Regions from separate parts of the Brevibacillus sp. B_LB10_24 genome, predicted to be linked through region 1. Evidence: riboswitches for the same ligand, from Rfam matches in the RefSeq annotation. Region 1 holds a riboswitch; each other region holds the start of a gene.

Region 1 (10,652 bases):
CACTCGATCACAAAAACGCAGCAGAAGGGATGCGCGTACATGAAGATTGGCTGCCACGTCAGCATCAGATCGGGCTATTTGGCCGCAGCAAAGACCGCCCTGGCGCTGGGGGCCCGTTCGTTTCAGTACTTTCCCAAAAATCCGCGCAGCTTGTCCGTCAAGCAGTTTGACCATCGGGATGCTGCAATGTGCCGGGCGTATTGCGAGGAACATCAGCTTCTCTCGATCGCCCACACCCCGTATCCGACGAATTTGTCGGCAGATGCGCCGGAGCTGTATGCGGCAACGGTCCAATCGCTGCTGAACGATCTGGAGATCGCAGATGCCTGCGGATCCGTGGGGATCGTCGTCCACTTCGGCCAGTACAAGGGGGCCAGCACAGATCCGCTCTACGGCTACCAACGGATGATCGGCATGCTAAACGAGGTCCTGGGCAGGTGGGAGGGCCAAGCCCTGGTCCTGCTGGAGAACAACGCGGGGCAGGGTGGGCGGATGGGGACGACCCTGGAAGAGTTGACCGAAGTGCGCAGCCTGCTGGCCCATCCGGAAAAAATCGGCTTTTGCCTCGATACCTGCCATGCCTTTGCCAGCGGCATGTGGACGGGCGGAAATTGGCCGCAAGTGGCTGAGAAAGCGAGGGGCATGGGCTACCTGTCGCATTTGCGGGCCGTGCATCTCAACGATTCCCGCTACCCGTCCGCATCGCGCCGCGACCGCCATGCCAACATCGGGCAAGGCGAGATCGGGGCTGAATCGTTGGTGGAACTTTTGCAAACCCCGGAAGTAGATGAACTTCCCGTCATCCTGGAAACGCCGACTCCCGCATCGGGATCTCACCGGGAAGAGATCGCCTTGGTAAACCGTTTGCTCGATCGCTAGTTCGATCGCTGGTATCTTTGCCCTGCTTCGTGCTAAAGTAAGGTGTGGAGGCGATAGCAAAGTGAAGCGATTGGTAAAAGTGACAATCCGGGATTTTTCCGCGATTGCCGAAAACCTGAATGAACCGGGCGAACTGGCCCTCTATGAGTCGGCGAACGGACGTACATACGAAGCCGAGATTGAGCCGGATGGCTATGCGGTTGTCGACGTGACCGATGAAGATTACATCGAACTGGCTCCCGGCGAATACCAGATCATGATCGAAGAGTGGACGGCGGCAGGAAAGCTGGGTGAGCTCACCCTCGAAACCAAATCCGACCCTGAGAACGACATGAACCTGCTTTACCGCGGGGTGGACGCCGACGGCCGCGAGGTGCAACAAGCCCAGTCGCTGCCCAAGCAGGTAGTATCGCAGCTGGCCAAAACCTGGTTTGGCAGCGGAAAGTAAAAACAGCAGCAGGTATCGCACCTGCTGCTGTTTTCCTTTCAACATGACGGCTTCTTGCGCTGTGCTTCCAGCTCGTCGAACAGTTTTCTGGTCAGGGCCTCCTTGTCTGAGGAGTGCTCCCATTCCGATTTAAAGCGGCGCAGCGATTCCAGCAGAGATTGCTCTTCCTCGGCAACGGCAAATGACTCGAAGTTCTCCTTCGGGTCGAACCACATCAGCCGATCGTCGAGCCCGCTGCGAAGATACGTTTCCTTCCAGTGGTCCGGAAACGAATAAGGCTGCTCGGCGAGGACGATCCCCAGCACGTCGTCTGATTGGAGCGGGAGAAAGTAATCGTACTGGTCTTTGTAACCGCCTTCGGACAAGCGGAGTATCTCCAGCGTATAATGCAGGTAATGCTGTCCAGTTTCTTTGTCTTTGACAATCTGGTACCGTTCAAAATCGTTTTCTTTCAGCTTGTTTACCGTGTCCAGCTTGGCCATAAATGCATCTCTCGGAAAAAATTGGGCATGCTCGTTCATCCGTGTAACCCCTTTGTCATTCATCGTACGGTTTAGCTTCATGGTAGCAAAAAGCGGTGCTGCTGACAAATCGAAAAGGCAGTGAACTCGTTCAGCTTCGCTGAACATCGGGGAATCAGATGGGGACTCTACCCCACCTGATTCAAGGCCCACCTATAGAGGTGGGGGTCTTAACCCAATAAATCGATATCGAATAAACTCGGGGAACTGCAGTCCCAAACAAAAAGAGCCGCGGCAATGACCGGGCTCTTCTGGCATTTGTTTGATACCGATTAGTTGTCTGTGCTTCCCACGATTACGAGTAGAATAAACAGCACCAGCACGACGGCGAAATTTTCGAAAAACCCTCCACAGAACGATGTGCTCATTTCTTGTTCCTCCTCCTTTCGATTATGCTCTAGTGTATACACTTTTGACTAGTTTGTTGTGGGCAGGTATCTTGGTGCCCGGCAAAATGGGCTGATCACCATTCAGCCTGAAGACCGCTCATTGACGAAGCAGCAAGCAAATGCTAATATATAATGAATAAAAAATTGCATGACAAGTACTCTTATCAAGAGAGGTGGAGGGACTGGCCCTGTGAAGCCTCGGCAACCGGTATCTGGTGCCAATTCCAGCAAAGCGCGCTCGCTTTGACAGATAAGAGAGGAGCATAGTCATTTTGTGCGCAATCCTCTTCTTATATGCCGGGAAGAGGTATTTTTATGTCAGAAAGAGGTTATTTACGATGAGCAAACCGAGTTTTCAAGAGCAACTGTGTCGTAAAATTCTCATATTGGACGGCGCGATGGGAACGATGCTGCAGCAGGCAGACCTGACAGCAAAAGACTTTGGCGGCGAGGAGTATGAAGGCTGCAACGAAATCCTCAACCTCACCCGGCCGGATGTGATTCGCTCTATACACGAAAAGTACCTGGAAGCGGGAGCCGACATCATTGAGACCAATACATTCGGGGCGACTACGGTGGTGCTAGCCGAGTACGACCTGCAGGAGAAGGACGAAGAAATCAACATAGAGGCTGCCCGGATCGCCCGTGCTGCGGCGGATGCGGCATCCACTCCCGAGTGGCCGCGCTATGTAGCCGGATCGATGGGTCCGACGACCAAGACGCTGTCACTGACGGGCGGGGTTACGTTTGAAGGGCTGGTAGAGACCTACTACCGCCAGGCCAAGGCCTTAATGATCGGCGGAGTGGATGTGCTGCTCTTGGAGACGTCGCAGGATACGCTGAATGTGAAAGCTGGAGGGATTGGTATCCGCCAGGCCTTTTCCGAGCTGGGACGGGAAGTGCCCGTGATGATCTCAGGCACGATCGAGCCGATGGGCACCACCCTGGCGGGCCAAAATATCGAAGCGTTCTACGTTTCCATCGAACATCTAAAGCCGGTGTCGGTCGGTTTAAACTGCGCGACCGGACCGGAGTTCATGCGCGACCATCTGCGGACCTTGGCCGACCTGTCCGGGTGCGGTGTAAGCTGCTACCCCAATGCCGGCTTGCCGGATGAAAACGGACACTACCATGAATCGCCGCAATCCCTGGCTGCGAAGATGGCCGCTTTTGCCGAAAGAGGATGGCTCAACATCGCCGGAGGCTGCTGTGGAACGACGCCGGAACACATCAAGGCGATGGCGGAGGCGCTCAGCGGCTACGAACCTCGTCCCTTGGAATCCAAGCCGCTTGCCGCGGTGTCGGGGATCGATGTCGTCTACGTGGAGGAGGACAACCGGCCGCTTTTGGTCGGCGAGCGGACAAACGTCATCGGTTCGAAAAAGTTCCGTGATCTGATCGCCGCCGGACAGTATGAGGAAGCGTCCGATGTCGCCCGCGCCCAGGTCAAGCGGGGGGCCCACGTCATCGACGTCTGCCTGGCCGACCCGGACCGGGACGAACTGAAGGATATGGAGAACTTTCTCGGCTATGTGGTGAAAAAGGTAAAAGCTCCGCTGATGATCGACTCGACCGATGCTGAAGTGCTGGAATTGGGGTTGAAATTCTCGCAGGGCAAGGCGATCATCAACTCGATCAACCTGGAGGACGGATTAAAGCGCTTTGAAGAAGTAGTGCCGCTCATCCATCGCTACGGCGCGGCGGTCGTCGTGGGGACGATCGAGGAGTCCGGGATGGCGGTCACTCGCGAACGCAAGCTGGAAGTGGCGAAGCGCTCCTACGATCTCTTGGTCAACCAGTTCGGGGTGAAGCCGCAGGACATCATTTTTGACCCGCTGGTCTTCCCGGTCGGGACAGGGGATGAACAGTACATCGGATCGGCGTTGGAAACCGTCGAGGGAATCCGCCTGATCAAGCAGGAGATGCCGGAGTGCAAGACGATTCTCGGCGTCAGCAACGTCTCGTTTGGTTTGCCGCCGGCAGGTCGGGAAGTGCTGAATGCGGTCTTCCTGTACCATACGACCCTGGCCGGCCTGGATTATGCGATCGTCAATACGGAGAAGCTGGAACGCTACGCTTCGATTCCGCAGGAGGAGCGGGAGCTGGCGGAAGCGCTGCTGTTCAGAACCAATGACGAGACGCTGGCGGCCTTTACGGATTTTTACCGCCAGAAGAAAGTAGTCGTAAAAAAAGAGGCTTCGACGCTGACCCTGGAGGAGCGATTGGCCAATTACGTCGTGGAAGGCTCGAAAGAGGGCCTGATCCCCGACCTGGAGGAAGCGCTGAAGAAATACGCTCCGCTCGATATCATCAACGGGCCGATGATGGCGGGAATGGAAGAGGTCGGAAGGCTGTTTAACGCTAATCAGCTGATCGTCGCGGAAGTCCTCCAAAGTGCCGAAGTCATGAAGGCGGCAGTGGCGTTTCTCGAACCGCTGATGGAGAAGACGGAATCGGCCACCAAAGGAAAGGTCCTGCTCGCTACCGTGAAGGGGGACGTCCATGACATCGGCAAAAATCTGGTTGAAATCATCCTCTCCAACAACGGGTACAACGTGGTGAACTTAGGCATCAAGGTACCGCCGGAACAGTTGATCGCCGCTTGCCGGAGCGAAAAACCGGATATTGTCGGATTGTCGGGCTTGCTTGTCAAGTCGGCGCAGCAGATGGTGGTGACGGCCCAGGACATGCGTTCGGCGGGCATCGATGTGCCGCTGCTGGTGGGGGGAGCTGCGCTGACGCGTAAATTCACCCAAAACCGGATTGCGGCCGAATACGACGGGCTGGTGCTGTATGCCAAGGATGCCATGGACGGTCTCGACCTGGCCAACAAACTGCAGGATCCGTCGGCTGTAGAGGCGATCCGTGAAGAACAGTCAAAAGCCAAGGAAGCAGCTGCGGCGGCTGCCGCAACAAGCGAGCAGGCACCAGCGGGATCAGGCAAATCAGGCGTGAAGCGATCCGCGGTCAGTCGAACCGCCCCGATTTTCGTACCGCAGGATTTGAAAAGGCACGTTTTGCGCGACTATCCGATCAGCCATCTGCAGCCGTATATCAACCTGCGGATGCTGCTCGGTAAGCATCTGGGCGTTCGCGGCAATGTCGACAAGCTGTTGGCTGAAGGAGACGAGAAAACCGTTCAATTATACGGCGTCGTGGAAGAACTGCTGCGCGAAGCGCGTGAGGAAGGCTTGATCCGGGCCCATGGCATGTATCAGTTTTTCCCGGCGCAAGCCGACGGCGACGATATTCTCGTCTACGATCCTGCCGATCAGACCCGGCTGGTGGAACGCTTCACCTTCCCGCGGCAGCCGGAAGAGCCGCATCTCTGCCTGTCCGATTTTCTCCGTCCCGTCGAAAGCGGCGAGATGGATTACGTTGGGTTCCTGGCTGTCACCTGCGGACACAACATTCGCGAACAGTCGACCAAGTGGAAGGAGAGCGGCGATTACCTGCGGTCACACGCGCTGCAGTCGGTCGCCCTGGAGACGGCAGAAGCCTTTGCCGAGCGGGTTCACCAGTTGATGCGGGACGTCTGGGGCTTCCCTGACCCGGCAGAAATGACGATGGCTGAGCGCCTTGGGGCGCGGTATCAAGGAATCCGCGTTTCGTTTGGCTACCCGGCCTGCCCGAGTTTGGAAGATCAGGAGAAGCTGTTCCGTTTGCTGCGTCCGGAAGATGTCGGCATTCATTTGACAGAGGGCTTTATGATGGAACCGGAAGCATCCGTATCGGCCATGGTGTTCGCTCACCCTGAAGCTCGTTACTTTAACGCCGGACCGTCCGTCTTTGAGGTGTGAGTATAAGGAAGTACGGAAACGAAGAAGTGAGAGAAGGGACGTATTATGGGGAGTAAACGAGATTTAAAGGGGTATCTGACCGAACATCTGCTGATCGGAGACGGCGCGATGGCTACCCAGCTTTACCAGCTGGGTGTGCCGATCCGCACCAGCTATGAAGAGCTTTGTTTGTCCAATCCCAAGCTGGTGAAAGATGTACACAGCGCCTACTACGAGGCGGGTGCACGGCTGCTGGAGACCAATACCTTCGGGGCCAATCGCGACAGCCTCTCCCGCTACGGCCTGGAAAACCGGGTGGCCCGGATCAATCGGGCGGCGGTGCAAATCGCCAGGGAGGCAGCTGGGGATGACGCCTTTGTCGTCGGAAGCATAGGCTCGATCATCGCCGGGCGGGTGCGGATGCCGCAGATGGAAGGCTTTCGCGACTTGTTTGAAGAACAGGCGATCGCTCTGCTCCACGAAGGGGTGGACGGGATATTGCTGGAGACCTTCCTCGACCTGGAGGAGCTGCTGCTGGCCCTGGAAGTCATCCGCCCGCTGACGAACGTGCCGATCCTAGCGCAGCTGGCGACGATGGAAGTGGGGCGTACGAGAGATGGCTATACGCTCGGCGAGGCCTTCCGCCAGCTTCAGCAGGCAGGAGCAGATACCGTCGGACTGAACTGCCGGTTAGGTCCGGCCGAGATCATCCGCTCGTTTGAAAGCTGTGTCGTACCGGATGGCGTACTGCTCTCCGCCTTTCCCAATGCGGGACGGCTCGGAATGGCGGACGGCTCCTACGCGTTCAAGTCGACGCCGGAGTACTTTGCGGAAAGCGCGGCTCGCCTGCGCGAGCTCGGCGTTCGCTTGATCGGGGGATGCTGCGGCACCACTCCGGCCCACGTCCGGGCGATCACCGAGGCACTGGCCGATCTGCCGCCGCTGCCGCGGGTCAATCCGCAGGCAGGGCAGAACGAACGGCAAGCAGCGGCGCTCTACAGCGTCAAGCAGAGACAGCTGCCGACGATCGTGGAGCAGGTAAAAGAGCGGCATACGATCATCGTGGAGTTTGACCCGCCCAAGGATCTGGACGCAGACCAATTTCTCCACGGCTGCTGCGAACTGCACAATGCGGGAGCCGATGCGATCACCTTGGCGGACAACTCATTGGCGAATGTGCGGATGAGCAATATGGCCCTGGGCGCGATGATGAGACACCGGTTCGGCATCGACCCGCTCTTGCACATCGCCTGCCGCGACCGCAATCTGATCGGCCAGCAGTCCCATCTGATGGGCCTGCATGCACTGGGCATCGATCAGGTGCTGGTCATCACGGGCGACCCGTCCAAGTTTGGCGACCTGCCGGGAGCCAGTTCCGTATTTGACGTGACTTCGTTTGATTTGATCCGCATGATCAAACAGCTGAACGAGGGTTTCTCTTTCTCCGGCAGGCCTTTGAAGCAAAAGGCGCAGTTCGTCGTCGGAGCCGCCTTTAATCCGCACGTCCGGAAGATCGAAGCAGCGGTGCAGCGTCTGGAGAAAAAGGTGGAAGCAGGGGCCGACTTCATTATGACCCAGCCCGTCTACGATGCGGAAACGATCGAGCTGATCTACAACGCGACGAAGCATATCGACATCCCGATCTTTATCGGCATCATGCCGCTCACAGGCTGGCGCAACGCGCAGTTCCTGCACAACGAAGTCCCGGGGATCAAGCTGTCCCAGGCGGCGCTTGAGCGGATGAAGGAGCTGCAGGGCGAGGAAGGACGCCGCGAGGGTACGGCAATGGCAAAAGAACTGCTTGATACGGCGATGAAATACTTCCAGGGCATCTACCTGATCACGCCGTTTTCCTACTACCAGATGACGGTCGAGCTGACAAAATACGTCCTGGATCGTTCCAACGGGCAGGGCGATACCGCAAGGCAAGTGGCAGGCACGTAAGCCTGCCTTTTCTTGACCTCCTTTTGGAAGGGAGTTGTTTTCAGGTGTACGTATTGACTGCCGAAGAAATGCGAAAGCTGGATGAACACACGATCAAAGCGATTGGGCTGCCTGCCATCGTACTGATGGAAAACGCCGGGGCCGCGGTAGCCCGTGAAGTGGAGCGGTTTTCCCGCGAATCGGGGCTGGCTCGTCCAGGCCGTTCGGCCCGCTGGGCGGTCCTCGCCGGGAAGGGAAACAACGGCGGAGACGGCCTGGTTGCGGCCAGACACCTGATCGAGAGCGGCATGGAAGCGACGGTGATCTACGCCGTATCGCCTGAACAGTTGAGCGGTGATGCCGGCTTTCAGCGCGATTTGGCGTCCCGGCTTGGCGTGCCAACACAGACGTATGGCCGTGCACCGATTGATTGGCACTCGTACGACGGAATCGTTGACGCCCTGATCGGAACAGGATCGAAAGGGGCGCCCCGCGGATCGTATGCCGAACTGATTCGGGCAGCGAATGAGAGCGGGCTGCCGATCATCTCCGTCGACATTCCCAGCGGGCTTGACCCGGATACAGGCCGGGTGCACGACCCTTGTATCCGCGCAGCCCGTACTGTGGCGCTCGCCTTCCTCAAACGAGGATTGGTGCAGCAGCCCGGAGCAGAGACTGCCGGACAGGTCGCGGTAGGGCAGATCGGGATTTGGCCTGATCTTGCCCGACAGTTTGGCATTCATACCTATTTGCTGGGAGAGCGGCTGTTTCGGGAGGAATTCGGCCTGGATCCGGCGCTGCCGAGGAAGCCGGACAGTCACAAGGGCACCTTTGGCCATCTGCTGGTCTGTGCCGGGAGCCGGCAGATGAGCGGAGCCGGCCTGCTCTGCAGCAAAGCGGCGCTGCGGGCAGGCTCCGGGCTGGTCACCTGGGCGGTGCCGGATGAATTGCTTCCCGCTCTGATCGGGCGGGTCCCCGAGGTGATGCTGTCAGGCATCCCGGGAACGGGACACGACCTGCAAAATGTCCAGTCCCTGCTGCAGTTGTTTACTGACCGGGATGCGGCAGTAATCGGTCCCGGACTGGGCCGCTTTTCCGGAGATGCTAAGTGGCTGCGCCTGCTCTGGGAGAAGAGCGATTGCCCGCTTGTGCTCGATGCGGACGCGTTAAACATGCTCGCCGACGCCGACTTTGCCGCTTGGCCAAGGAGGGGGGGCGAGGTGATCCTCACCCCTCATCCTGGGGAGATGTCCAGGCTGGCCGGGGCGACCACAGCGGAAGTGCAGCAAAACCGGATCGAGGTGGCCAAAAGCTATGCCCTTCGCCATCATGTGGTTGTCGTGTTGAAGGGAGCCGGGACGGTGGTGGCTGCACCTGATGGAGCGGTCTATATCAATCCGACGGGCAATCCCGGCATGGCTACTGCGGGAAGTGGGGACGTGTTGGCCGGTGTGATCGGAAGTTTGGCGGCACAGGGCTTTCAGGCGAGCCTGGCCGCTTGTCTGGGTGTCTGGCTTCACGGTGCGGCCGGTGACAGAGCGGCGGCAAAACGGCATGACCAGGGTTCGCTTATAGCGGGGGATATCATCGAAGAGTTGTAGGCCATCATTTAAGCTTCGGGCAGCTGGGGCCGTTGAGCTGTATTTTCTGCTATCTGTGCCAGAAGCGCTGATTGCTGGGCCATCACTTGCTGGATTTGGGAGAGGGCGGCTCCTTGCTGTTGCAGAGTCTGCAGCAGCTCATCCAAGATTAGTTCGGTACGCGCCTGATTCGCTTGCATCTCTTGCCTAATGCTGGTGGTTTGTGCCACCAGGTCTCGGTGCATGGCCTCCGTTTCCCTGACCTGCCGCCTCTGCTGGCGAACCATTTGACCTAAGAGAACACGAGTTGATTTAGCCAATCTCTATACCTCCTTCTATTCTTTTGGAAGCATTTTCGAAGAAAACAGGTGGCCCTCTAAGCGCAGAGAGTCACCTTTCGTTGTGTTAACCTCCTGCGTTCGAAGATCGGGACATTTCGGCTAAATGATTGGCAAGCAGGCAGGTTTGTGCTGGGCCTACTCGACTGCCGATCATAAAAATCGGTTGCACGGAAATGCGCTGCCGACTCCGCGAACAACCCGGATAGTTCTTAGCCGCACGCCGGCCCTGGCAACACGTCTAAACACAATCGCGACGATATCCGTACTTAGGGGAGCCCAATCAGTCACCTCGCTTTCTAAAAGTGTTCATATAAAAGATGCGAAGGGAAAAGAAACGGAAACGGATAGAAATCCAGGTGACACAAAAACGCTTCAGATAACCATCTGATAGGGTCGTATGTGGTTCGCGCCGCCGACGTGCAGCCTCACAAGAAGTTAGAATGGTAGAGGGAGACTATCACACGCAGGGAAACTACTTTGAATGGAGAGGGTGACGGAGAAGTAGAGGTGAGTATCACTTTTACAAAAACACCAAGGCAAGCCTCAAGTAACAAGGCTTGCCTTTTCAGCTGGCAGATTGCCTATAGTTGATATACTTGTTTTTCCTTTTCTTCCAGGTATTGAACGAGATAGTCGGCGTTCATCGCTTCGCCGGTGATGTCGTGCACTAACTCCGAAGGGCTCTTCATTTTGCCCCACTGATGGATATTCTCCTTCAGCCAGGTGCGGATCGGTGTGAACTCGCCGCCCGCGATCAGCTCGTCGAAGCCGCTGATTTGCTGTCTCATCGCG
Region 2 (10,652 bases), on a different contig from region 1:
TTGTGTCCACGTTCTTTACGGTATCATCCAGGATTTCCGGGGGTACGCCGAAGCTGTTTGGCTATCAGTTGATGACGGTCCTGTCGGGGTCGATGGAACCCATCATTCAAACCGGATCAATCATAGCAGTCAAACCCATCCAAGATCCAACAAATTTGAAAGTGGGTGATGTTGTAACGTATGAATCGCCGTTTAAACCGGGGATGTTAATAACCCACCGGATTAAAGAGGTCAGGCAGACGGGAGCACAGCTTGAATACATCACCAAAGGTGACAACAACACCTCTCCAGACCCCAGACCGATCCCGGCCAACAATGTAGTAGCCAAATATGAAGATATCACGATTCCTTACGCAGGTTATGCGCTTTCCTTTCTACAGTCAAAAGAAGGCATTGCGCTCATGCTGATCGTGCCTGGTCTGTTTCTGGTCATTTCGCAAATATTCGTCATCTGGCGTACGTTGTCCCGCTGGGAACAGGAAAAATCATTAACAAAAAATTCGTAATAACCAATCTATTTGATCACTTCTCTGCCATTATCATCTGATTTTGAAGGGAAGTTCAAAAAATAAACAAACCCCAAAAGAGGGAAAATAAGGAGGATGTCACACATGAGCATTAAAACAAAATTAACCTTGGCCATGGCCACTATGGCTGTCGGCGCAACCGCTGCACTGGGAGGTACATTTGCTTACTTCAGTTCAGACTCGACCTCTCATAACGAGTTTACGAATGGCACTGTTGTACTGAGACCGGGTACCGCCTACCTCGAAAGATTTACAATTAACAACTTCAAGCCTGGTGACCTGCTGAATGCGACTTTCGTAAACCAGGAGCCCGCCTGGTCGCTCAACAACCACGGAACGCTTCCGTTCAATGTGTTGATGGAAGTGACATCTAACGAATCGGATGGAAAGGGTTTTGACGAACACCTGATCTTTACGGAACTGAAGTTTAACGGCCAAGACTTAATCGCTGGCCTAAACGGTGGAACTGAGATCAGCCTAAAAGATCTGGCAGAGAAAACAGCCTCCAAATCACATCAAATCAAAGATGCGGAGGGGAACGTTACTACTACGCTGGATGGATATATGATCGGCAATATCCCTGTCAGCAGCACCCGGAATGTGACATATAAGATCGTGTTCCGCGACAACGGTGAAGACCAAAACTACTTGCAAGGAGCCCAGGCACCTTTCGACGTGAAATTCACCGCCGTGCAAGAAGACGGCACGTTGTATAACAAAGACAACCTGTCGAACGGCACCCCCGGCAGCGGTGGCGGCAACTGGGAGCCGACTAACTAAAAAAAGAAGAGTATAGGGGCGGAGGGATTTTCCTCCGCCTTCCTGTCAATGCTGGATGAAAGGCACATCCGGAATGCGAGGGAGAAGTCATGAAATGGGATGGTTTGCTGATCGCTATTTGTTTATGTTGTATGGCAGCCGTTTATTTGCCATTCGGGGAGACAAGCGCGACACCTGCGGAATACCGGATAGACATTTCAACGAATCCGGGGAACGGCTTTTTAAGCGTAAAGGATCTAAAACCCGGGGACAGTGTAAAGTCAACCATTCATGTGAACAACGACAGCAATACGGAATTTGCCTATACGGTAACCGCTAACTGGGAAAATGGTTCAAAGGCGCTTTATAACCTGTTGCAGTTGACGATAGCTGATCAGTCCGGCATACGTTATCAAGGATTATTGACAGATTTGAAACAGCTGCCAATTGGTGAAATTGACGTGTTTAAAAGCGATTCACTCGTTTTCACTGCCACACTTCCTGCCGAGATGGGAAATGAATATCAAGGGCTAATGACAAAGGCAGCGTTGGTTTTTCAGGCTGAACCATTATTGCCGAAAGAGAACCTGTTCTTGCCGCCGTTTGGAAACGATCAGTTTAGTCACCAACAGGGTTCGACCACACCAATTTCTTTTTCTGTGAACGGAACCAACATCATGTTAAAGGTAACAGGACCTGCGGAGGGAGAACAGACGCAAACATATCTCTTTCAGTTAAACGATGGAACGCTGAAAAAGGAAGGGAATTACTACAAGGCAGAATTTAGCGGTTCATATCCGGCGGGAGAGTATGCAGCGGTCATCTATGATGGGGACAGGGTTCTGGGTAAAAAAACTTTTCGAGTGGCGGCAAAGGGGAGCCGCTCGAACACAGGAAAGTGAAAACAGTCCGTTTAACCATTGTCGGTTAGACGGACTGTTTTTACGAGTAAGCGTTCTTTACCTTACTGCCGTCTTCAAAGCCTGATCCAGATCAGCCAGGATGTCCTCAATCGCCTCTGTGCCGATCGACAAGCGGATCATCTCGGGCAATACTCCGGATTGGCGCTGTTCTTCTTCCGTGAGCTGTTGATGGGTAGTGCTGGCCGGATGGATGATTAGCGACTTGGAATCACCGACGTTGGCCAGGTGGGAGAACAGCTTGACAGATTCGATCAGCTTGCTGCCCTGGGCAACTCCGCCCTTGATCCCGAACGTCAGGATGGCTCCTTGTCCTTTCGGCAGGTATTTCCTCGCCAGTTGATGCTGTGAGTCTGTCTCCAGACCAGGGTAATTCACCCAGCTGACCAGCGGGTGGTCGGAGAGGAACTTGGCTACCGCCAGCGCGTTTTGGCTGTGCCGCTCCATCCGCAGGTGCAGGGTTTCCAGACCTTGCAGGAACAGGAAGGAGTTGAACGGCGAAAGCGTTGCGCCAATGTCGCGCTGAAGCTGGACGCGGGCTTTGATGATGTAGGCCAGATTGCCGACTGCTTCCGTATAGACGACGCCGTGATAGCTTGGGTCGGGAGTGGTCAAGCCGGGAAACTTTCCGTTATTCCAATCAAACTTGCCGGAGTCGACGATGATGCCTCCGATGGATGTGCCGTGTCCGCCGATAAACTTTGTCGTGGAATGGACGACGATGTCAGCGCCGTGTTCAAATGGCCGGCAGAGGATCGGAGAAGCAAATGTGTTGTCGACGATCAGCGGGATTCCGTGCTCGTGGGCGATCTTGGCGATGGCTTCCAGATCAGCGACGTCGATCCGGGGGTTGCCGATCGTTTCGCAGAACAGGGCTTTGGTTTTCTCGTTGATCTTGGCCCGGAAGTTCTCAGGGTTGGATTGATCGACAAAGTGGAATTTTACCCCCATCTTCGGCAGCGTGTGGGCAAACAGGTTGTAAGTTCCGCCGTATAAGCTGCTGGATGAAACGATCTCGTCGCCTGCCCCGGCGATGTTGAGGATCGAAAACGTGATGGCAGCCTGGCCGGAAGCGGTAGCCAGCGCTCCCACGCCCCCTTCGAGCAGGGCGACACGCTTTTCAAACACATCTTGTGTCGGATTCATGATGCGTGTGTAGATGTTGCCAAACTCTTTTAAAGCGAACAGGTTGGCGGCATGCTCCGCATCGCGAAATACGTATGATGAGGTCTGATAGATAGGGACAGCCAGCGAACCGGTAGTAGGATCGGCCTCTTGTCCGCCGTGCAGGGCGATAGTTTCCAATTTCCACTCTTGATCAGCCATTTTGCATCTCTCCTGTTTTCACTATTTTTAAAGGAAGAAGAAAAGCCTTCTTCTGAGGGGAAGAAGGCTCGTTACACAATTGTGTCACCGGTTTCATCTCTCAGAATCAGCAGATTCTGCAGGAATTAGCACCTTGCACATTATCTGTGCCGGTTGCCGGGTTTCATCGGGCCAGTCCCTCCACCTCTCTTGATGAGGATATGTAGTTGTTTCTCGTATTGTAAAAGATAGAAGAGATAATTGTCAACCAGTTTCGAAAACTTTTTCGCAGACGAACGGTGTTGCAAATCTGTAATGAATTCGCCGTCCGTTGTTCACAACCTCTTCCATTCGCTGCCACATTTTGGCGTAAAGTAATAGTAAGGGCAACAATGATCTGCCTGCGGAAGGGAGAGACAGATATGGAACTGGATAATACCATGCTCGCCCGTATCCTGACGTCGTTAACACTGGGCTTTCACATCATCTTTGCTGCTTTAGGGGTGGGCATTCCCGTCGCCATCTCGATTGCGGAATGGATTGGCATCCGCAAGAAAAATCCGCTTTACCTGGTCATGGCCAAGCGTTGGCTGAGAGGCTTTACCGTCACCGTGGCGGTCGGAGTCGTGACAGGTACCTGCATCGGGCTGCAGCTCAGCTTGTTGTGGCCAAGCTTTATGAAGATAGCAGGCGAGGCGATTTCCCTGCCGTTGTTTTTAGAGACATTTGCCTTCTTTTTTGAAGCGATTTTTTTAGGGATTTATCTCTACACCTGGGATCGGTTTAAGAACCCGTACGTACACTGGCTCTTCTCTATCCCGGTGATCATCGGTTCTACGGCGTCCGCCTTTTTCATCATGACGGTAAACGCCTTTATGAATGCACCGCAAGGCTTTACGCTGGCCGACGGGAAGATCGTCGACATCCAGCCGCTCGTCGCGATGTTTAACCCGGCGACGCCTTCGAAAGCGGGGCACATGATTCTGTCCGCCTACGCCGCGTCCGCCTTTGCCTTGGCAGCCATTGCCGCCTATTCGTTGCTCAAAAGGGGGAGAGATCACGAGTACTACCGCAAATCGCTTCATTTTACGGTGGTGCTGGCCTTGATCTTCTCTGTCGGAACAGCGGTCTGGGGTGATATCGCCGGGAAGTACCTGGCCAAACACCAGCCGGAAAAACTGGCGGCAGCCGAATGGCATTTTGAAACCAAGCCGAATGCTGAGCTGATCTTTGGCGGTATGCTGGATAAAGAGACGAATGAAGTGAAGTATGCGATCAAGCTTCCCTATGCGCTGAGCATTCTGGCAACAGGGAATCCGACAGGGGAAGTGAAGGGGCTGAATGAAATTCCCGAGGAGTTGAGACCCCCGCTGTTTATTCACTACCTGTTTGATGGAATGGTGGCGATTGGCGGTTACCTGGTCATCGTCCCTCTGCTGTACATCTTTCTGCGCTGGAGAAAGAAGCCAAGCGCCGTTTCGCGGCCGATGCTGTGGGCGATTCTGCTTGGGGCACCGCTCTCTTTTCTGGCGATTGAGCTCGGCTGGATCTTTTCCGAAATCGGCCGGCAGCCGTGGATCCTGTACGGCTATATGAAGACACAGCACGCCGCGACGACAGCGGACAACGTCGGCGAGATGCTGGTCCTGTTCGGCTGCTTGTACCTCTTCTTAGGGATTGTCTGTACATTAGTCTTGCGGAGAATGTTTAAAAAGAACCCGGTCGAACACGACCTGGCCAGAGCACAAGAGAGGAATTGAAAGGAGGAGAAGCAACATGCTGGAAATGCTGGGAATTACCGTGCTGTGGACCTTTTTGTACGGCTATATCATCGTCGCGTCCATCGATTTTGGCGCCGGCTTCTTCTCCTTTTACAGCAAAATGCGCCGGCAGGATCACCTCATCAATGGGGTGATCGAACGCTATCTGTCGCCCGTATGGGAAGTGACCAATGTCTTTTTGATCTTTTTCGTGGTCGGCTTGATCGGTTTTTTTCCTGATACCGCCTACTACTACGGTACGGCACTCCTGGTGCCGGGGAGCATCGCGCTCGTCCTGATTTCGCTGCGCGGATCGTTTTACGCCTTTGCCCACTATGGAGCGCGGGAGAACACGGTGTACCAGTTTGTCTACGGCGTGACAGGGCTGTTGATTCCCGCCTCGCTGGCAACGATATTGACGATCTCTGAAGGCGGGTTTATTTCGGTCGAGGGGGAGCGCATCACCCTGCTGATGGATAAACTGCTGGCCAGTCCTTATTCCTGGGCGGTCGTGATTCTGGCGCTGGTCAGCGTGTTGTTTATCAGCGCCAGCTTCCTGACCTGCTACGCCGATAAAGCCAGGGATGCCGCCGCGGCGAAGCTGCTCAGGTCGTTTGCGATCGGTTGGAGCCTGCCGACCATTTTTGCCAGCTTTCTCGTCTTTTTCTCGATCAGAACGCATAACCCGGAGCACTTTGACAACATGCTGGACATGAGCTGGATGTTTTTGCTGTCGCTCGGCTGCTTTCTGATTGCGCTGGCGCTGCTTTTGAAAAAGCGGTATTACGGGTGGGCGTTTGTGTTTGTCATGCTGCAGTTCGCCTTCGCCTTCTTCGGCTACGGCGCTTCCCATCTGCCTTACCTGTTGTACCCGTACATTACGATCTCGGACAGCGTCACCAGTCCGCAGATGGGATTGGCGCTGGTGATCGGGTTTGTCGCCGGTTTGTGTCTGCTGGTTCCGTCCTTGATTCTGCTAATGCGCCTGTTCCTGTTTGACTCCAAGTACGTGCAAGGAAAGTAAAGGCCCATTGGCGCGCGGCTGAAGGTTTATGTTAAGATAAATGCATGGAAACAGCTACGCAGCGTACAGGAGGGCGAAAACGGTGGAAACCGAGGTTAAAGAGATTCTCCCTGAGGAATTGATCAAGCGGCTGGAGCAAGGGGAAAAAATTCAGGTCATCGACGTTCGCGAGCAGCATGAATGGGACGATGGACACATTCCCCAAGCGATTCACATACCGCTCGGGACCCTTCCCGAAAAACTGCCGGCGCTTGATAAGGAGACGCCGATCGTGATGGTCTGCCGCAGCGGCGCACGCAGCTGGCGGGCGACGGAATTCGCACAGTATTACGGCTACAAGGTAGAAAACATGGCTGGCGGCATGCTGGCGTGGCCGGGTGAAGTGATCTCATAAGGGGAAAAACAGCGAGGGGCAAATGCCTCAAGCTGTTTTTTTGTGTGTTCCAATGAATTGGCGGGTCTTTGTAGGCGGGATCTATGGATATCTGCGGATATCTCCTGTTGGTTGGCTACGCTTTCCATGGCGGCGAATAGTTTGAGGATAGCCACCATTTTTTAGAGCGGGTGATCAAGATGGGGAACATGCTTGGGATTATGACGCATCGCGTAACGAAGCCGGAGCGGTTTGAACCCTTCTTTCACGTAGCAGCGCAGGAGGGGTTTGGTGGGATTATTGTCTTTACGCCGCATGACGCGGATCTGCAGAAGGAAACGATAGCAGGCTGGATCCGCGACAAGGGCCGCTGGAAGAGGAAAGATGTGCCGTTTCCTCTCATTTCCCATGACGTGGGATACTATCGCAAGCCGGAAACGATTCAAAAAGTAAAAGCTTTAAAGCGTCAAGAAAAGATGCCATTTATTGGATATGGGCTGGGCAGCAAGTGGAGCATTCACAAGGCGCTGCTCAACATTCCCGTGTTGCAGCCCCATTTGCCTGAGACTGTGCGATATCGGGAAAAAACGGATGTGGTCAACATGCTCAAAAAGCACGAAACAGTCATGCTGAAGCCGCTCAACGGGCTAGGCGGAGAGGGAATCTATCGGCTGAGCAGCGGGGGAGACGGATACCTATTGGAGGGGGGCGGGGAGCCGATGCGCCGCTGCACCCGACGAGCGATCGGTAAGGCGCTCCATGCCATATGCCGCAATGGAAAGTACATCGTTCAACAGTGGCTGGACATTCGCAGCCAGGAAGGGCGTGTCTACGATATTCGCTCGTTGATGCAGAAAGGCCGGCAGGGAGAGTGGCAGCTTATGGGTTTCTGCGTACGAGAAGGCGGGGCCGGAAAATTTACATCTAATCTCTCTGGCGGGGGAAGCGCTCATCAGGTGTTTCCCTATCTGGAAAAAAACTATGGTCCTGAGCGGGCCGGGGAGATTGAACAAAAGCTGCGGGAGATTTCCAGCCGGGTCTGTACGGGATTGGAGGAAGTAAAGTGTAAAAGACTGGTGGAGCTCGGTTTGGACCTGGGAGTAGACAGGGACGGGCACATTTGGATCATCGAGGTAAATATCAAGCCGGGAAAGACGCAGGGCAGGGATATCTATCAGTTGAAAACGGCAGAAGACAGGATCCGGCTTCCGATTCAATTTGCCAGCGGCTTGATCAAGGGCTTGCCAGCCGGCAGATAGGGGTGCGAGACCGTCGCACCCCACACTTTTGTCAGCACGCGGGATTACCACAACAGTCCGCCGCCTAAGGCACCCGCTGCTACGACAACCCACGGGGGCGTCTTCCAGAACACCAGCAATACAAACAGAACAGATGAAAAAGCAAAGTCGGACGGCGCGAGTATGGAAGTGGTCCAAAGCGGTTGATACAAAGCGGCCAGCAGGATGCCGACGACGGCTGCGTTGATTCCTGTCATCGCCCCCTGCGCTTTCGGACTGCTGCGCAAGGTGTTCCAGAAGGGAAGCGCCCCGAGAACGAGCAAAAACGCCGGCAAAAAGATGGCTGCTGTGGCCAGCGCAGCGCCAAAGACCCCGCCCCAAACGGCTCCTACATACCCGGCGAAAGTAAACAGAGGCCCAGGGACGGCCTGAGCGGCGCCGTAACCGGCCAAAAAATCCTGTTTGTCCACCCAACCGGCCGGAACGACCTCCCTCTCAAGCAGCGGCAGCACCACATGGCCGCCTCCGAACACCAGTGAACCTGCACGGTAAAAACTGTCTAATACAGCAACCCACTCCAACTGTGTGACCTGACGCAATAGAGGCAAACCGATCAACAAGGCAAAAAACAGCGCCAGACAACCCGCTGCCGTTTTGCGGCTGACGGCTACATGCAGCGATGGAGCGTGCTCGTCGGCGGCACTTCTATACAGCCAAAAACCGAGCACTCCTGCCGCAGCAATGAGTAAGACCTGGCTCACCACCGATTGCCAGATCAACGTAATGGCCGCCGTGACGACGGCGATGCTGGCACGCGTCCGGTCAGCCGCCAGTTTTTGTCCCATTCCCCACACGGCTTGAGCGACAATTGCTACGGCGACAAGCTTTAGTCCGTGAATCCAGCCTGCGCTGCTGATGTCAAACCCATTGATCAACAGGGCAAACAAGGTTAAGGCAATCAAGGAAGGAAGAGTGAAGCCCAGCCATGCTGCAATTCCGCCAAGCACTCCGGCCCGGATGACCCCGATCCCGATGCCCGCCTGGCTGCTTGCCGGCCCCGGCAGAAACTGGCACAGGGCGACGAGGTCTGCGTAACTCCTGTCATCTATCCATTTTCTTTTACGGACGTACTCTTCATAAAAATAGCCAAGATGGGCTGCGGGTCCGCCGAACGAAGTAAGTCCCAGCTTAAACGATACTCGCAGCACCTCCAGTACCCCATACCGCCTGCTCCTTGCTTTGGACGGAGCAGGCTGATCACTTCTTGCCATGCGGCAACTCCCCTTTTTGTACAGACCGATTCCCCTATAACTTCTATAAAAGAGAAAAACGATCCTGTCACGGATCGTTTCATTTCCTATTCATTTAACATTCGATAGCCGGACTTGTTCGTCCTTGGTAGCAGTGCGAGTGGCCTTTGTCGTACGATGTCTCCCCACCAAAATCGTGGTAGTGCGAGCCGTCCGGCAGAGGTATGGCTGGGCCGGTGCAGCCGCGAAAGTGGTGAACGTGCCCGCTGTCATAGGAAGTGGTACCCTCGTAAAAATGAACGTGATCCATTCCCCCGTCGGCAGGGGTAGTGTTACCGCCCATCCAGTGCCGATGCCCGAAATTTACGCTCGTCCGGGCGGCGTAATCGTGGATGTGAACAGGGTTCCGATGATACCAACTGACAAACTCAACCTCGTGTTTGTGTCCTTTGGCCATGCAAATCTCCCCTTTTGCTAGGATGTAATCACTGTCAGCATATACACTGACCGGGAATTCTGACATGGGTGATTGGACTATTGTACTGTCCGAAATCTTAACAATCGCTTAATAATAGCTTAATCCCTGCTTCATGCCCCTGCAGTATGATGATAACCGTAAAGAGAAACAACATTTTGCGAACAGGGGGCTATTTCCTTGAAAAAGCTAGTATCGATTTTTGCAGGAATATTGACGGCGGGATTGCTATTGACGGGCTGCGGCCAAAGCGCTTCGCCGACAACTCAGAGCAGCGACAACAATCAAAATACTCCGCCTGCCGCGACTTCTGAGCAACCTCCGGCAACAACAACAGACAATACACCGATTCTTGCTGTCGGATCTACTGCCATTCAAAAGTTAGTAGAGCAAGGTGCGAAAGACTTCATGGCTAAGAATGCCGGCGTCCAAATCCAGGTGCAAGGCGGAGGAAGCGGAACTGGTCTGAGCCAGGTAGCCACCGGAGCGGCAACGATCGGTAACTCCGACATTTTTGCCGAAGAGAAGGAAGGAGTTCCGGCAGCAGAGCTGAAGGATCACATTGTCAGCGTGGTCGGCATGGCTGCTGTGGCTAATCCGGGAGTGGGTGTTGACAATCTGACCAAACAGCAATTAATCGATATCTTTACAGGAAAGATCACCAACTGGAAGGACGTAGGCGGCGCTGACCAAAAAATTACGCTGGTCAATCGCCCGAAGAGCTCCGGTACGCGAGCTACCTTCGTAAAATTTGCACTTGATGGACATGACGAAGCCGAGGGTATTACAGACGACTCGTCCGGTAACGTTCAAAAAATTATTGCTGAAACACCGGGAGCTGTCGGTTACCTGGCTCTATCTTACCTCAATGATTCCGTAAAAGCCCTGAAGCTCGACGGTGTCGAAGCGAAGCAGGAGACGATCGTAACGAATGAGTATCCTGTCTGGGCGTATGAACACATGTACACCAAAGGGGAACCGACCGGCAATGTCAAAGCGTTTCTCGAGTATATGGTGAGCG
Region 3 (10,652 bases), on a different contig from region 1:
GATTCGTTTAACCCGCTTACCTCCCCATGGTAGTTGCTGAATACCTTTTGACTCAGCAGCTGCGCCTCCGGTGCCACACCTTTTACTTTCCCGTTGGCCGCAATGATTCCGGCTACATGCATGCCGTGCTGCGACTCTCCGACGTCTATGGTGGTTTGATTGCGGTCAGCCCAGTTGTATCCGGGGATAACCTTGTCCGCTGCGCCGCTTTTTTGCTCAGCCAGCTGCTTGTTCCGCGGCTTTGGCAGGTCCGGATGAGCGGGATTGATTCCCGTATCCACGACCGCGATCAGCATTCCTTCTCCCTTCACCTTCGCCTCCTGCCAAGCTTTCGGTGCCTCAATCATCTCCAGCGATGAGGTGGGGGCCTCTGTCACCTGTTCCCCCAGGAGCACTTGTTCCATACTGCTCCACTCATCTGCTTCCTGCGGCGAATTCTGGCTGCCGCCCGGAGCAACGCCGTTTGACAGGCGGCGATGTTTTAGCAAATCTTGAACGACCCGCTCGCGGGTAACGAAATTCCCCTGCAGCAGTGCCACTTTTTTTCCAGTCGTGTTGTTCGTTCCAGTGACATGTGCAGATATCGGCATGATAAGCAAAAATAAAGCCACACCGAAGCAGATAATACGTCGTTTCATATCCAGCCCCCCTCAAAAAAATCCCTGTACCTCAGTGTTCCAAAGCAAAGAGGGGAGTATTCAAAAACCGGAACCGTTGGAATTAATCCCTATGACAGCAAAAAAACACCCTCCAACCGACTTGGTCGATTGAAGGGTGCTCGGAAGTTTAAGAGAAAAAGAACGATTTGATCGCTTGTTTCGTCGTTTCCCTGTTCATGTGTGCAATGGAAGTCGTCAGTGGAATGCCTTTCGGGCAAGATTGGACGCAGTTTTGCGAGTTTCCGCACTCGCCGATGCCGCCTTCCGCCATCAAGGCTTCCAAGCGTTCGTGCTTGTTCATTTTGCCGGTTGGATGCTCGTTGAACAACCGGACTTGGGAAATCGCAAACGGACCAATGAACGGATTTTTGCTGTTCACGTTCGGGCAAGCTTCCAAACATACGCCGCAGGTCATGCATTTGGACAATTCATAGGCCCATTGACGGTCTACTTCAGCCATCCGCGGACCAGGTCCCAGATCGTAGGTACCGTCGATCGGAATCCACGCTTTCACGCGCTTCAGCGCGTCGAACATGCGGCTGCGGTCAACGGAGAGGTCGCGCTGTACCGGGAACGTAGTCATCGGAGCGATGCGGATCGGCTGTTCCAGCTTGTCGACCAAAGCCGAGCAGGCTTGGCGGGGCTTGCCGTTGATCACCATCGAGCAGGCGCCGCAAACCTCTTCCAAACAGTTGGATTCCCATACGACAGGCTTTGTCTTTTGCCCCTGAGCGTTAACCGGATTGCGCTGAACCTCCATCAAAGCGGAGATGACGTTCATTCCGGGACGGTACGGAACCTTGAATTCCTCATTATATGGTGTGCTGTCAGGAGTGTCTTGACGAGTCACGATCAACTGAACATACTTTTCGGCCATGATCAATGTCCTCCCTTATCGTGCGAGTAGTCACGTATACGCGGCGGAATCAGCGAAATGTCTACATCCTCGTAGGTAATGTCGGGAGCCAGCGTCTCAGGGTTGAATTTGGCCATCGTGGTCTTCAGGAAATCCTTGTCGTTTCTCTCCGGGAAGTCCGGCTTGTAGTGGGCACCGCGGCTTTCGTTGCGCTGCAGGGCACCCAAGGTAATCACCCGGGCCAATACCAGCATGTTCCAGAGGTGGCGGGTGAAGGACGCGCCGGCGTTGCTCCAGCGCTGCGTATCATTGATGTTGATCTTCTTGTAGCGCTCCATCAATTCCTGAATTTTTTCATCCGTCTTTTGCAGGCGATCGTTGTAGCGAACGACTGTTACGTTGTCCGTCATCCACTCGCCCAGCTCACGGTGAATCACATACGCGTTTTCCGTTCCGTCCATTTTCAGGATGTTCTCGTACTTATCCTGATGCTTTTTGGTATAGCTGTCCAAAACGCTGCTGGAAAGATCGCTGGAGGATTTATTTAAACCGTTGATGTACTCAATCGCCTTCGGTCCTGCAACCATGCCGCCGAAAATGGCGGAGAGCAGCGAGTTGGCACCGAGACGGTTGGCGCCGTGCTGCGAGTAGTCACACTCGCCTGCGGCGAACAGTCCTGGGATGTTGGTCATTTGGTTGTAGTCGACCCACATGCCGCCCATCGAGTAGTGGACAGCCGGGAAGATCTTCATCGGAACCTTCCGCGGGTCATCCCCGACGAATTTCTCGTAGATCTCAATGATCCCGCCGAGTTTTACGTCCAGTTCTTTTGGATCCTTGTGTGACAAGTCCAAGTATACCACGTTTTCGCCGTTGATCCCCAATTTCATGTCAACGCAGACGTGGAAAATTTCCCTCGTCGCGATGTCGCGGGGTACCAGGTTGCCATACGCCGGATATTTTTCTTCCAGGAAATACCAAGGCTTTCCGTCTTTGTACGTCCAGATCCGTCCGCCTTCACCGCGGGCAGACTCGGACATCAGGCGCAGCTTGTCATCCCCCGGAATCGCCGTCGGGTGAATCTGGATAAACTCGCCGTTCGCGTAGATAACCCCTTGCTGGTACAGTTCGGAAGCAGCCGTACCCGTATTGATAATCGAGTTGGTCGTCTTGCCGAAGATGATCCCCGGTCCGCCGGTCGCCATGATGACGGCGTCGGAAGCAAACGACTTGATTTCGCCGGAACGCTGATTTTGCGCGGTAATTCCCCGGCAGACGCCAGCGTCATCCAGGACGGCCCCCAGGAAGTCCCAGTATTCGTACTTGGTGACGAGGCCTTCCGTCTCAAAGCGGCGCACCTGTTCATCCAGCGCGTACAGAAGCTGCTGGCCGGTCGTCGCCCCGGCGAACGCCGTGCGGTGGTGCTTCGTTCCTCCGAAGCGGCGGAAGTCAAGCAGCCCTTCAGGTGTCCGGTTAAACATGACGCCCATCCGGTCCAGCATGTAGATAATCCCCGGTGCGGCATCACACATCGCTTTTACCGGAGGCTGATTGGCGAGAAAGTCCCCGCCGTAAATCGTATCGTCAAAGTGTTCCCAGGTCGAGTCGCCTTCCCCTTTGGTATTGACGGCGCCGTTGATCCCGCCCTGTGCGCAAACGGAGTGCGAACGCTTAACCGGAACAAGGGAGAACAGTTCTACGGGAACTCCATGTTCTGCTGCCTTGATTGTCGCCATCAGGCCGGCCAATCCGCCGCCGACGACGATTAGTTTGCCTTTTGCCATCATTTCTTCCCCCTGTCTCTATTGAATAAATGCTGCCACTGCCCGCAGGCCAACGAAGGATACCAGAACGAAAACGATCATCGTAAAGTAAGTGGCAATTCGCTGTGAGCGCGGCCCGATGGTAATTCCCCAGTGTACGAGGAACGACCAGATTCCGTTGGAAAGGTGGAAGACAGCGGCGAGCACGCCAAGTACGTAGAAGACGACCATGACCGGATTGCTCAGGATATTCGCCATCATGTCGTAGTTTAATTCCACGTTGCCAAGGGCGATTTGAATCCGAGTCTCCCAAACGTGCCACGCAACGAATATAAGGGTAAACACCCCGGTAATGCGCTGCCACATGAACATCTGGTTGCGGAAATAACCGTAATTTCTTACGTTGTTCTTCGATTGGAACGCGTAGTACAAACCGTAAATCGCATGGAACAGAAGCGGAAGATAAATAAAAAGGAATTCAGCAAACAGCAAAAACGGAATGCTTTCCATCGTTCCCGCTGCTCGATTGAACGCTTCGGCTCCTTTCGTCGCCTGGTAGTTGACCGTTAAATGAACCAGCAAAAATGCACCTACTGGAAATAAGCCTAATAATGAATGCAGCCTATGGTTAAAAAATTGACGGCTGTTCGCCATGCTGGGCCCCCCTTGTGATCAGTCCTCGCTTATTTCTTTGAAAAACGTAACCATCAAACCCTAACCTCTTCTCCACTATCCTGTCCCATTGATAGTCCGGTTAGACTCATTCTTTCACTACCGCCAAGTAAACTATTCATCGCCATCCCCCCCTCGCCGGACAGGCTTTATGTAAACGATTTCTGATCCGGACGGTGAAGCTTGTCCGAATTTGTCAAATTGTAGAGAATAGGCGTTTGGTATCTGACCACAACCATTTTACCCCTGTCTCTACAGAGCGTCAAGCGATTGATGAACTGAATTCATCTTTAGAATAAACGCAGTCAGACAGAAAAAATAAGCCGACAGCGGCACGGTACATCAAAAGCTTGCCGCGGGCTTTTGGACAGCTCTGTAACTTGGCGGGTCAAACCTGTCATGTCCGCATTCTCCGGCTCATATTGTAGTAACAATCCCAACAAAAAGGAGCCGAAACGATGCGCCAAACGATCGATCCGCTTGCTACCCTCCTCGCCCCTGACGTAATCGCCCGTGCGGAGCAAATGAATATGCCCTACCTTGGCTATCATTTTTTGCGTGAGACGATGACGCAAAAGCTGCTGGGTGAAAGCGAACCGCCAATCCTCTACTGGTTGGGCAAAGACATCGGCAGTGAATTTGGGTTAAAATCCGCCGCTGACTTGCCCATGCTGTTCATCCGGCTTGGGCTCGGAAAGCTTGATCTGGTGGAGGAAACCTCTGACTACTGTCAATTTTCCCTCACCCATCTGCTCTACGACCACCTTCCCGGCAGCCGGCTGAAACATTCCCTTTCCTTCGAGTGCGGGATCATCGCCGGAGCAATGGGCCGCTGCTTGAAGAAAAAGGTGCGGGCAGAGCTTGTCATAAGTCCCATTGTACCCGGCAAACAGCGCCTTGTCACCATCCATGTCTATTCGGAGGACAAGCACTAGGCAAAACGAGGACTCCGCCTGCATTCCGGCGGAGCCTTTTTGCTTGCTGCCGATCCCAGCCTGCTTTCATCTGTCGAAGTAAGGCTTGATAATCCTCCCCATCTTCTGAAATTCAACCAGAAACCCGTCGTGGCCGTATTTGGATTCCATCAGGTAGAAGTCGATTTTCTTCCCCAGGCGTTCCATCAGATCTGCCATATCTCGCTGATGCGAGTCAGGGTAGAGCAGGTCGCTGTCAATGGCGATACTGACTACCTTCGCCCGGACACGGGAGAGCGCCTGTTCGATGCCTCCCCGGTTTACCCCGATGTCGTGCGTATCCATCGCCTTGAGCAGGGTGAGATAGCTGTTGGCGTCAAAGCGGTCTACCAGCTTTTCGCCCTGATAGCGCAAATAGCTTTCGATTTGAAACATCGTCTGGGACGGATCGGAATCATTGGTCGCCTGCAGGCTTCGCCCGAACCGCTCCTCGAACAGCTCCGCCGTGCGGTAGGTGATCATCCCGATCATTCTCGCTACCGAAAGCCCCCGCCTCGGTCCGGCCGCAGGGTAGTAATCGCCGCCCTGCCACTCGGGATCAGATTGGATCGCCTGACGGGCCGCGTCATTATAGGCGATGGCGATCGCCGAAAACCGCGAACAGGTGGCAATCGGAAGGGCCAGCTGCATCATCTCCGGGTACTCGGTCATCCACTCGTACACCTGCATCCCGCCGACAGATCCGCCGATGACCGCATAGAGCTGTTCGACACCGAGGACCTCCAGCAGCCGGCGCTGCACCCGGACCATGTCGCGAATCGTGATGAACGGAAATCGCGAGCCATAGGGCTTGCCGTCTTCGGGACACAAGCTGGCCGGTCCCGTCGTGCCGTAGCAGCCGCCAAGTACATTGCTGCAGATCACGTAATACTTGTTGGTGTCGATCGGCATGCCTGGACCGATCAACCCCTCCCACCACCCGGCGCGCTGTTCGTCTCCAGCTACGTAGACATCTCCGGTCAGCGCATGGCAGACCACCACGGCGTTGTTCGCCTCGCGGTCATATGTCCCATACGCCTGATACCCTACTTCTACCTGCCGAATACATTCTCCTGATTCGAGAACCACATCCCCGATTGCCACACGTTTCACTTGCGCTTCCCCCTTGCCGATTAAAAGAAAAAACAAACCCCCTCTTCTTTGGAGAAGAGGGGGTGCAACAGACATCCCGGTCACCCACTCTTATCTCTCAAGTGCACGCTGTTACACTTGTAGGATTTAGCACCTCTCCGCTCTTGCGGGGTTGCCGGGTTTCATCGGGCCAGTCCCTCCACCACTCTTGATAAGAGTCTTTTGTGAAATTGTCAAACTACACCAAACCATAGCCATTTTAAAAACTTTTCTTAATCATACGCCGGGAGTCTTTTCCTGTCAACCGCCAAACGGAGATTTTGGGGCTCCTCAGATGCCGTGAACGACCGCTTCCTCTGCCACGTCAAGCCCGAACGCCGTATGCAGGGTGCGCACGGCCAGGCTGGTCTGCTCGGCGGGAATGACGCAGGATACCTTGATGTCGGAAGTAGAGACCATCTTGATCGAGATGTCCTGCTCCGCAAGCTGTTGGAACATTTCGGCGGCGACGCCCGGATTGGTGATCATCCCTGCGCCGACGATCGAGACCTTGGCCAAGCCCGATTCGTGCTCCACCTTGTCAAAGCCGAGTGCTTCCTGAAAAGCGGCCAGCGTTCCGAGTGTCCTATCCAGATCATCCGAAGAAACGGTGAAGGAAATATTGGTGACGGCGGCATCGTACGAGCTTTGAATGATAATGTCGACGTTGATTTGGGCACCCGCCAAGGTGTTGAACAGCCGCGACAACGTCCCAACTCGAGCCGGCATTCCTACGACGGTAATCTTGGCGATATCTTCATCGTGGGCAACACCGCTTACTACTCTTCCTGTTTCCATATCGGCAGCCTCCTCTACGCAAGTTCCTTCTTCTGGTGAAAAGCTTGATCTGACCACTAATTTCACCTTGTATTTTTTCGCCGCTTCCACGGATCTGGGATGAAGCACCCCGGCACCGAGGATCGCCAGCTCCAGCATTTCATCGTACGAGATGCTGTCCAATTTTTGCGCCATCGGAACGACGCGCGGGTCGGCGGTGTATACACCGGATACATCGGTAAAAATTTCACATTTATCCGCCCGCAAGCTCCCGGCCAGCGCCACGGCAGTCGTGTCTGATCCGCCGCGTCCCAATGTCGTGATTTCGCCTTTTTCGCTGATCCCCTGAAAACCGGCGACGATGACAATGCGTCCCCGCTGCAGCTCCGAACGTATCCGGGCGGGGTCCACTTCCTGAATTCGGGCTTTTCCGTGCACGGATTCCGTGGCGATGCCCGCCTGCCAGCCGGTCAAAGAGACCGCCTCATATCCTTTTTGCTGCAGGGCCATGGCCAGCAGTGCGATGGAAACCTGTTCGCCCGTCGTAAGCAGCATATCCATTTCCCGCGCTGACGGATTGGGTGAGATCTGTCTCGCCATCTCGATCAAAACGTCTGTCGACTTCCCCATGGCCGAAACGACCACCACCATGTCGTTGCCCGCGTTTTTATACTCAATAATCCGGTCTGCGACCCGCATGATGCGTTCGACAGTCCCCACCGAGGTGCCGCCGTACTTTTGCACAATCAAACCCATTCTGGCTTCTCTCTCCTTCTCTCTTGGATCCGATACGTAAATCAAGTGGGTAAACGTCTTATTGTCAGAAATGATTTAAAAAAGGCAACGACGAGGATGTAACCTGCCGCTGCCACGTGTGGACATACCGGTTCCTCCTTCCCTACTCCGAGCAGCAGTCAGTATCAAACAGACTCCTGTTCAGTGAGTTAGCTCTCCATCCGGGTGATAGGCAATCACGCGGATGACAGTCCTGCGCTTGTTCAACGCAGACCCAGCACGGCAGATGTCGAGCAAATCGGCCGCACTTCGGCGAATGCCCCTTTCCCGCTCCCGTCGTCGATGCCCGCATCTCGAAGAGGGTACTCATGGCCTTCGCGCCTCTAGCTCACTTCTGCGATTCGGTTGGGAGCTTTAACTCTCCAAACGAGGGAAGTGAGTTCTAGTTATTCATTTGAAAGGGATTATACCACGTAAACAAGCGGCGTTCAATTCATTTTGCGCAGATACTTGATGATTTCACGCGCCAATTTGTCACCGAATCCCAATTGCCGATACTCCTCTACACTCGCCTGACGCATCCGTTCGATCGACCCGAAGTGTTGAAACAGCAGCTTTCGTCTCCGTTCGCCAACGCCTGGAATCTCGTCGAGCTGTGAGCTGAGCAGCGACTTGCTGCGGGCACTCCGGTGGAAGGTGATCGCAAAACGGTGCACCTCGTCCTGAATGCGCTGCAGCAGGTAAAACTCGTAACTGTCCCGTTTCAGCTCGACAGGCGCGGGCGGGTCGCCAAACAACAGCTCCGCGGTTTTATGTTTCTCGTCCTTGGCCAGTCCGCACACCGGAATGTACAGCCCCAGCTCGTCCTGGAGCACTTCCATCGCCGCGCTGATCTGCCCCTTGCCGCCGTCGATGACGATCAGATCGGGCAAATCCTGGTTCTCTCTCAGGAGCCGAGTGTAGCGGCGGCGGATCACTTCACGCATCGAACCGTAATCGTCCGGTCCGGTTACCGTTTTGATCTTGAACTTGCGGTATTCTTTCTTGTCCGGACGGCCGTCGGTAAAGACGACCATCGCCGAAACAGGCTCCACGCCCTGAATGTTCGAGTTGTCGAACGCTTCGATGCGATGGGGCACGCTGATACCCAGTATGTGGCCGAGGTTGTGCACGGCCTGGACAGTCCGCGCTTCATCCTTGGACATCAGCGAGAATTTTTCTTCCAAGGAGAGTCTCGCGTTTTCGCAGGCCATCTGCACCAGCTCGTGCTTTTTGCCCCGCTTCGGCGTCAGCACTTTGACCCCCAGCCACTCTGCCAGCAGCTCCGGCTCGCTTTCCTGCGGCAGGAGAATCTCTTTTGGCAGGGCCTGTTGTTTATCGTAGTAGAATTGGGTCACGTACGACATGAAATCCTCTGTCTCGTCCGCGTAAAAAGGAAAGGCCGCCGACTCCCGCTCGATCATTTTTCCCTGGCGCATGTAAAACACCTGGACGCACATCCAGCCTTTGTCCGTCGCAAAGCCGATAATATCCCGGTCTACCGTGTCTATCAGGGTGATCTTCTGTTTCTCCATCACCGCTTCGATATTGTGAATTTGGTCGCGCAGCTCCTTGGCCCGCTCGTACTCCATATTCTCGGCCGCCTGCATCATCTTTTCCGTCAGTTCCGCCTTCATCGCCTCATGGCCGCCGTCGAGAAACTTGGCGATTTCAAGGGCGATCCGCTGATTCTCCTCTTGGTCCACCTCGTAGACGCAAGGAGCCAAACACTGGCCCATGTGGTAGTACAGGCACACCTGTTTGGGCAGGGTCTTGCACTTGCGCAGCGGGTAGAGACGGTCGAGCAGTTTTTTCACCTCGTTTGCCGCCCCGGCGTTCGGGTACGGTCCGAAGTACTTCGCCTTGTCTTTCTTCACCTTGCGGGTGATCTCCAGCCGCGGATGCGTGTCATTGGTAATCTTGATGTACGGATAGGTCTTGTCGTCCTTCAGCATGACATTGTAACGCGGATTGTGCTGCTTGATCAGGTTGCACTCCAGGATCAGCGCCTCGATCGGGGAGGAGACGACGATGTATTCAAAGTCGGCGATCTCGCTCACCAGAAGCTGCGTCTTGCCGTCATGGCTGCCCGTAAAGTAAGAGCGAACGCGGTTTTTCAGGACTTTTGCCTTGCCGACGTAGATGATTTCGCCCTGCTTGTTTTTCATCAGGTAACAGCCCGGTTTGTCAGGCAGCACGGCCAGTTTGTCTTTTATCGTGCTCACGTAAGCTCCCCCCTTTCATAGGCCGTAACGTAATTTTGCTCTACTCTCCATAGTAGCACAAACGTTCCGGTCATTTCATGGGGAAAATGAAGAAAAACCGTCAGAGCAAAGGCTTGACGATCTTTCGTTTGTGCAACAGGCAGGTAAAAAAACTATGTAGACAGAAGGATAACCAACAGCTTTCTTGCTTCTTCAAAGCTTTTATATTCCTTTTGGAAATATTTGTAGTTCACTGTTTTCCCTTCCAAAAATTTGTACTGGATGAATAAATCAAAGAACGAAAACTGCAGCATTTCAACTTGACGTTTCGGTATTTGACTTGTCTTGCCAGCTAAAACATAACTTAGACTTCCAGCGATATTCATGCCGTAAGAATGAAAATCACCAGTGAAATCATTCTCTTCATCTGACAGTTTTAAGAACTCCGAGTGAAAATCTTCTTGTATTTTATCTGTATCTTCGTGAGGAAATGGAAGATAAAGGTCAGATTCCAAATCCTTCAATTTTTTCAATATATTGTACATTATCGAAACCTCCTCAAAAACGCCACCCAAGTGGGTATTCCGAGCGGAAGTACTTCAACGGGATGACTGGCCCTCTAGCCCATAAAAGTTATTGTACAAACTCCACGTTGTAGCCCTTGTCCCTCAACTGGTCGATGATCATGCCCTCCAATGCGAAATGACCGGCACCCACAACAACGAAGGAGGTATGCTTGCCCTCTTTTTGCTATAGCGTATGTTTCCTAAATTTTATAAAGAAAAAAACTGCCAACGGCATGTATTTTGGCAGTTTCCACTCACTTGCTTCTTTTATGCGTGCTTTTTTCCGCCCAAATAGGC

The links. Region 1 has a riboswitch for S-adenosylmethionine ahead of metH (methionine synthase). Riboswitches for the same ligand answer to the same signal wherever they lie in the genome.
Region 2: another riboswitch for S-adenosylmethionine. It lies ahead of ACI7RC_RS17520 (homocysteine synthase); the one in region 1 lies ahead of metH (methionine synthase).
Region 3: another riboswitch for S-adenosylmethionine. It lies ahead of metX (homoserine O-acetyltransferase MetX); the one in region 1 lies ahead of metH (methionine synthase).

Annotation. Positions count from the first base shown of each region.
Region 1 covers NZ_JBJQOQ010000047.1:24,250-34,901, reverse strand. The annotation lists gene ACI7RC_RS25835 (deoxyribonuclease IV) at 40-879, shown strand; gene ACI7RC_RS25830 (hypothetical protein) at 941-1,327, shown strand; gene ACI7RC_RS25825 (hypothetical protein) at 1,366-1,848, opposite strand; gene ACI7RC_RS25820 (YjcZ family sporulation protein) at 2,121-2,216, opposite strand; SAM riboswitch class I at 2,396-2,494, shown strand; gene metH (methionine synthase) at 2,576-6,037, shown strand; gene ACI7RC_RS25810 (bifunctional homocysteine S-methyltransferase/methylenetetrahydrofolate reductase) at 6,083-7,960, shown strand; gene ACI7RC_RS25805 (NAD(P)H-hydrate dehydratase) at 8,005-9,540, shown strand; gene ACI7RC_RS25800 (hypothetical protein) at 9,549-9,839, opposite strand; gene ACI7RC_RS25795 (carboxypeptidase M32) at 10,442-10,652, opposite strand, start outside.
Region 2 covers NZ_JBJQOQ010000020.1:27,018-37,669, reverse strand. The annotation lists gene sipW (signal peptidase I SipW) at 1-506, shown strand, start outside; gene ACI7RC_RS17530 (TasA family protein) at 612-1,307, shown strand; gene ACI7RC_RS17525 (hypothetical protein) at 1,397-2,188, shown strand; gene ACI7RC_RS17520 (homocysteine synthase) at 2,246-3,532, opposite strand; SAM riboswitch class I at 3,623-3,731, opposite strand; gene ACI7RC_RS17515 (cytochrome ubiquinol oxidase subunit I) at 3,934-5,271, shown strand; gene ACI7RC_RS17510 (cytochrome d ubiquinol oxidase subunit II) at 5,288-6,295, shown strand; gene ACI7RC_RS17505 (rhodanese-like domain-containing protein) at 6,378-6,689, shown strand; gene ACI7RC_RS17500 (YheC/YheD family endospore coat-associated protein) at 6,869-7,927, shown strand; gene ACI7RC_RS17495 (chromate transporter) at 7,972-9,177, opposite strand; gene ACI7RC_RS17490 (YmaF family protein) at 9,272-9,613, opposite strand; gene ACI7RC_RS17485 (phosphate ABC transporter substrate-binding protein) at 9,812-10,652, shown strand, end outside.
Region 3 covers NZ_JBJQOQ010000006.1:3,708-14,359, forward strand. The annotation lists gene ACI7RC_RS07650 (S8 family serine peptidase) at 1-638, opposite strand, end outside; gene sdhB (succinate dehydrogenase iron-sulfur subunit) at 787-1,536, opposite strand; gene sdhA (succinate dehydrogenase flavoprotein subunit) at 1,539-3,299, opposite strand; gene ACI7RC_RS07665 (succinate dehydrogenase cytochrome b558 subunit) at 3,318-3,932, opposite strand; gene ACI7RC_RS07670 (DUF2507 domain-containing protein) at 4,409-4,885, shown strand; gene metX (homoserine O-acetyltransferase MetX) at 4,952-6,016, opposite strand; SAM riboswitch class I at 6,104-6,213, opposite strand; gene ACI7RC_RS07680 (aspartate kinase) at 6,326-7,567, opposite strand; lysine riboswitch at 7,749-7,940, opposite strand; gene uvrC (excinuclease ABC subunit UvrC) at 8,035-9,810, opposite strand; gene ACI7RC_RS07690 (YxiJ family protein) at 9,963-10,334, opposite strand; partial or broken gene ACI7RC_RS07695 (TraB/GumN family protein) at 10,423-10,518, opposite strand; gene ACI7RC_RS07700 (ABC transporter ATP-binding protein) at 10,623-10,652, opposite strand, start outside.